One region of the Dehalobacter sp. DCM genome, then DNA from elsewhere that is predicted to be linked to it. Evidence: riboswitches for the same ligand, from Rfam matches in the RefSeq annotation. Region 1 holds a riboswitch; the other holds the start of a gene.
The links. Region 1 has a riboswitch for cobalamin ahead of LPY66_RS06610 (hypothetical protein). Riboswitches for the same ligand answer to the same signal wherever they lie in the genome.
Positions count from the first base shown of each region.

Region 2: it holds a riboswitch for cobalamin, as region 1 does, so the genes downstream of both, LPY66_RS16365 (sodium:solute symporter family protein) here and LPY66_RS06610 (hypothetical protein) in region 1, are expected to answer to the same signal.

Region 1 covers NZ_CP092282.1:1,386,863-1,390,009, reverse strand. The annotation lists gene cobK (precorrin-6A reductase) at 1-43, opposite strand, end outside; cobalamin riboswitch at 176-375, opposite strand; cobalamin riboswitch at 642-820, shown strand; gene LPY66_RS06610 (hypothetical protein) at 1,119-1,928, shown strand; gene LPY66_RS06605 (DMT family transporter) at 1,939-3,015, opposite strand; gene LPY66_RS06600 (ATP-binding cassette domain-containing protein) at 2,996-3,147, opposite strand, start outside.
Region 2 covers NZ_CP092282.1:3,520,285-3,523,431, forward strand. The annotation lists gene LPY66_RS16360 (glycine/betaine/sarcosine/D-proline family reductase selenoprotein B) at 1-224, opposite strand, end outside; gene LPY66_RS16365 (sodium:solute symporter family protein) at 243-1,703, opposite strand; cobalamin riboswitch at 1,949-2,124, opposite strand; gene grdC (glycine/sarcosine/betaine reductase complex component C subunit beta) at 2,188-3,147, opposite strand, start outside.

The sequences.
Region 1 (3,147 bases):
CTTTTGCTTCTGCTGTGCCTGCAATTACAAGCGATTTTGACATGGTTCCCTACTCCTCGCCCACATCGTTTTTTTCAATAAAAAAACTCTCAATGCCTAACAACATAAGCAATGAGAGTCCGTCTCAAATATAAGCGAACAAAAACTCAAACACCCTCCATCACGCGTGAAGTTGCTAGTGTACGAAACGCAGGCAGGTCTTCTGGCTTAAGTCTCATCGTCTCCTCCTGCCTTCCCGGTTACAGTGGCATTCCTGGAGGGACTCCTCTTTTACAGCGGCGGGACCGCGTGGGATTTACACCCACTTCCCTTTTCACCGGCTCATAACTTCTATTCAGCGAAATTATAACCGACACCTGTTTCCAATATTTTGTTTTCAGTCTGATTATATCGCATCCCAAATGCTATGTCACGAAAAAATTTATCGGCATTTTTCCTTCCCCTCAGGCATAATCATACCAAGGATAGAAGAGAATCAATGTCCGGTTATTCATATAGGTGATACCTATGCCTGTTCCATGTGTCAGAATTATGTATAAATTTATCATTGATTCAGCAGCTTGATTGCAACTGCTTGTATAAATACACATGATGAAAAAATGCTTGCCTTTTATTGAATTTGGATCTATAATCGTCAGTAATTGAATATTTCAGCTGTAAGTGACCGGTTGATAGCCGGTATAATAGGGAAACGGGTGAAAGTCCCGTGCGGTCCCGCCGCTGTAAAAGGTGAGAAGTCCTTGAAAAACCACCGAATCCGGGAAGGTAAGGATGACGATGAACCTTAAGCCAGAAGACCTGCTTGCAGTTAGTTCATTGTATACCTACGGTCGATAGGAGGATGGATTGTGTTACTGCTTGAATCTATGCAGATGCACAGTTTTGTAAACCTTTTTGAATCCACAGGACAAAAGGTTTTTTTATTTTCGCTTTGTTTATTTCGCGGACACTCTTATGCAAGCTATTTGCCGGCGTGCATAAGATTGACATTTTAAGTTCTCCTTGATTATCTCTCCCTTATGGAGAGGAAGCATGTTTGTCATTGGACTGAGGTACAAACATGCTTTTTCTTTTTACAAGTGGTATTAATTACTCAAATTTTGGAAGGAGGTTCCAAGATGCCGGTTACATTAAATATTTTATTAGATCATTTTCCACTTGTTTCTTATGCCCCTAAAAAGGAAAATCCAAAATTTCTTGGGATCAAAATGCTAAGCTGCCATAGCAGCCGTCTTTCCCCAGATTACCTTTATGTGTGTAACTTCACAAAAGCCGTTAAAATAAGTCAGTCTTTTCCGAACCTCTACTTATTATGTCCCCGGGACGGTTTACAGGAATACGTGGCTGACAACGCTTTGAGAAGAGTGATTATGTTTGACGGTAAGATTAATTATGATTCGTTTTTTAGGTTTAAGGAGGTTTTTAAGACTTTCAAGGAGTGGGAAAGCAACATGCAGCGCTCTCTTATTGCTGGCCGCGGCTTACAGGATTTACTGGATATCAGCGAAAATATCATCGACAGTCACATTGCTGTCGTTGATTCGGGATTTAATCTTCTAGCGTATACGCAGCATACGGAGTGTGAAGCCCCCCTGATTCTTGGTCTGCTGACTCAAAATCCCCGTGCCAATCACAAGCTGCGTTATCTTAACCTATCCTGGGAATCATGGAGTCAAATGCCAATAATTATTATTGGGACAATACAAGATAACCGCAATTATATCCATGCTTTGAAAGTGCTGAACAACATCGCCGGCAATCCGGTATTGGTCGTCCTGACATGTCATTGCCGGCAATTAACTAAAGGGCAATATGACAAATTTTCAATACTTCTCGCGAAACTATCCTGTTCCATAAACACGCTGGGAACGCCCTCAACTCCTTCTTTCCAATTGGTTACATACAGTCACGGTAATGTAGAAAACTGATTGTTGTCATCTAGTGACTATGCCGGTGATGAATGTTTGGCGTGTGCCCATGCCAATGTTCTGTCTCTTCGTGTTGGTGGACATGCGAATGATAGTTTTTTTCCAATTTCGTATCACCCTGATGACTGTGGGTATGATGCCCATCACTATGGCAATGCCGGTGTTCATGTTCGGTATAGTGATGTCTGTGCCAATGAACATGGTCTTCTTTTAATAACAAAATGGCACCCAGTATCATCACAGGCATTGCGACAATAAACTGTATTTCCGGAACCTCTCTATATAAGGCGATGGATAAAACAGCTCCCAAGAAAGGCGCAATGCCATATAAGGCGCTTGTCCGGGCTGAGCCCAGTTCTCGCATGCCTTGAATAAAGAAAACGATACTGCAGCCATAGCTTAGACACCCCAAGAACATTGCCATTACCGCATAGGACAAATGCGGAAATGGCTGTCCGATAATTTGCGCCAGGAGCAGAGAGAATATTCCTGCACACGAACCTTTGATGGCAACAATCATATATGGATCTTTAGCTGAGATATTCCGTGTAAAATTGTTATCCGCGCCCCACAAGCCGCAAGCGGCGAGTACCCCGACGGCACTAAGGGAGAAACCCCATTGCCCGGAAGTATTCCAGGACAGCGCGATGCTGGCAACGGCAATTAATAGAACTGCCCCCCAAATACGCTTCCCGATGTGTTCTTTAAACACAATCCCGGCAATAATGGTTGTCGCCACGCCTTCAAAATTTAACAAAAGGGCAGCTGTCGAAGCAGGTGCCTGTTTCAGTGAAACCATCAAGACAATGGGAGCGGCTATTCCGCCGGATGAGATGGCCCCGATCAACCATGGCCAATCCTGTTTAACAATTTTTGCTTCACGGCAACTGCCTTGATCAGCCTTAAACAAAACGCGCCAAAGCAACATCCCCATACCGCTGCCTATGTACAAGAATCCGGCCAGCGGTACAGGGGCAATATCCCCTAACAGCAGCTTTGCCAAAGGGACACTGGCCCCGAACAAAGCGGCGGCTGCGATAATCTGCAAAATAGGAAACCAAAACAATCTATTTTGTTGATTTTTCATTCTTCCAATCATTTAATGCCTTCCGCGCCTCAGATATGGTCATCGCCGATTCTGTCAAAGCAAAATCATCTTTCGCCCTCAGTATTTCCATTAGATGCCCAATTCGCGGCAGCCTTAAGTTAACACTTCGAA
Region 2 (3,147 bases), 2.1 Mb from region 1:
TCTTTCGCCTTGGCAACCACTTGCTGCAATACTTCCTCTTGATGGCTGTGAAAATAGTTATCCCCGCAAACTGCGACGAGCGTCACCATCAATGATTGATCCAGAAGAGAGCCAAAACCGATTGCCGGTCCAATTGGCTCCTCCATAAAAAGCAGAGAGGTGTCCGCTTTTTCTTCGCCGCCGATCCCGGCAAAGAATTGATTCATATAGTAAAGTATTCGCACGAACCGTCTCCTCCTATTTTAAGCCTTTATTTTTTGAAAATAGGTTTCCTGATATTGCCGGAAATAGCTTTGCTGATTTGCCGGTTTGAGCAAACTCAGGATGATGGACACCGTGAGTACTACGATCAGGGTACCGGGAAGTTCACCAAGGCCGGTGATATCTACCAAAAAATAATGCCACAGGATATAGAGGATGGGCCCTGCAATCGTGCAGAAAAAGGCGGCCTCCCGACTGGCCTTATCCCAGAACAATGCCAGGATCATCGGCACGCCAATCACAATGACAAAAGCACCAAAACCAAAGGCATTGACAATGGTAATCAGAGGGATCTGTATTTCGCTCAGAATAAATGCGATGATTCCGATCACGGCCGTTGCAATCCGCGCAAAGCGCAGCTCTTGTCTTTCTGTCAAACTGACTCCTTTAATCCGGCAGAGAACATCGTGCACGATGCTGGATCCGGCTGCCATCAACAAAGCATCCAAGGTCGTAAAAACAGCCGCGAGTAAACAGAAAATCATCAGCAATCCGACAAATCCAGGCGCTACTTGCGCCAAAAATACAGCGAAGGCTTTATCCGATGTTTCGACGGCGATGCCCAGCGCCCGTGGAATCAAACCAATCAAGACTGCGGCAAACGTCCAATACAGGGAGATGACGACCCCCATAGGAAAAGCTAATCGTGCGGTTTTGCCGTCTTTCATCCCATAAAAAGCCGGAATAATATGCGGACTGCTGAATAAGCCGAACATATAGACAAACGCTAAATTAAACCAGAGCGAACGCGGCATTTCTCCAAAAAAGGTCGTTAAACTGTAGTTTTTCTGCGCCAATAAAGTATCCAGTCCGGAGATACCACCAACCGCTCTCCAACCAACAATAATAGCCGCTGTAACAGCAGTAATCATGATCATGCCCTGGACGACATCCAGATAGGCAATCGCCTTACGGCCACCCAACGAAGAAAAAACAACCAGTACCACACTAAATATGATCAGCGCCCAAAGGTACGGTATCCCCAGATAGCTCTCCAGGGTTAATGCTACCGATCGTAATTGGACGACAAGCATAGGAATGCTGAAAAGAACAATCCAAAATGCGACGATTGGATAAAAGTGTTTGGATCCATACCTTTTCACAAACAATTCCGGTGTCGTAATGGCTTGGATTTTATGGGACACCTCACGAATCTTTGGCGCAATCAGAAACCAACTGATAAATACGCCCAAAGCTGCTCCAAGCTGCCAAGTAGCGCCGCCCCAGCCATACTTGTAAGCCATACCCGCTCCGCCGACAAACAAGCCTGCACTGGTAGCTGCAGTTGCAGCCGTGAAAGCCGAGGTGACAGGCCCTAACATCCGGCCGCCAAAAACGTATCCTTCCAGACTTTTCATACCGCTTCGTCCATAGTAAACCGCCCAGCAGGGCAATACGATAAAAAAGATAAATAAGGCAATGTATTTGCCGATTTCCATCATGAATTCCCCTTTCATTCACTCGTTCTAAATGATGCGTTGCTAGTCAAACTTTTTAAAGAAGCCCTTGCCGAAGATGGATATGCCTATCGCAGCAAAACAAAAAAACAAGATTGTTCCAATAAAAATAGTACTCGCATGCATGTTGATCCCCCCTTTCAAAATAAATGATAAATAAAAAACCCGCATCTCAAACAGAGTGCGGATTTTTCCATCATCCATCACCTAAACCAGCCCGTTCGCGAAGCTGGCATAGAAATTTGCAGGCAGGTCTCCTGGCTTGGATCATTGCGTATTACACCTTCCCCCATCATAACCGGAGTGGTATCTGTATACGCTCCTCTTTACAGTGGCGGGTCCGTCCGGGAATCACACCCGGTTCCCTATTCTCCCCAAAAGGGGCACCTGCAAATATACGAAGTTATTTATATTATTCTGAAGTATTCAATCTGTCTTTAATTGTCCTAATATGATTCTTCCTGGCTTTTCAAACACCGGAATATTTTGGGTTTCTCTGGATGAGCAAGGAAAGAGCGTCGTAAAGGCGCGTGAGTTTTCCCAAAAAAAGGCTCCCTTTCCCTATGATCATCACCTGCTTCACGTTGTCCCTCAGTATTAGTTCCCGCGCAGGCCCAATGTACGGCACTCCTGAAGGAATGTGCCCCTGACTTGGCGCAAAGCCAGGCACTCCAAAGCGGCGGATCTGTTCCTGAATCTCGCTACGATCGATCTCTTTATTTAGCACACCCAAGGAAGCGATCATTTTATAGTTCTTTTCAGCAATATCACCACACCCTGTAGGCTCAAGGATTTCTGGATTCACAAGCTCTGCGGCATAACGATCAATCTCTGATATTTTATAGCCGCCTTTTGTTAAAGGCTCCGCGATAAGGGAACGAAAAACCTGTTGCGGTGAATCGCCACAGCCTACATTCATTCTGCCAATTAGATCCGTACGCAAAATCGGATTGAAACCGTCATCCTTACTGATATGAATGGCAAAGGCTCCTAACATATCCTCCAGGACAGGCATCCCGTGTTTAAGGTGGATTCCTGCATTGAGGCCAAGCTTCGCACAGCAGCCGCCGCCTACGACAATCACGTTTGCAAAGATCCCTGACTGTACGAATGCTGCAGCTTGCAGCAAGGCATGCATTGGGGCTGCACAGAATGCACGCGTATCGGCGCCGCTGGCATTTGAACAGGTGCAGGCTTCGGCAATGGACTTGGCGAAACCACCGCCTCCCTTTTGCCGGATATCTCCACAGGCCTCCTCAGATGCTTCAAAAATATAGTCTACGTCCAGAGGATGAAGGCCAGTATTGTTGAAGAGGAGCTGCAGCGCTGCCGTTGCTGAAGCCTTGGCAATGAGGTTCTCTGCGATCCGTGAGGCGGCTAGGGCAGGATCCGAAATGCTTGCCTTCTGGATACACCCGATGGTACTTCC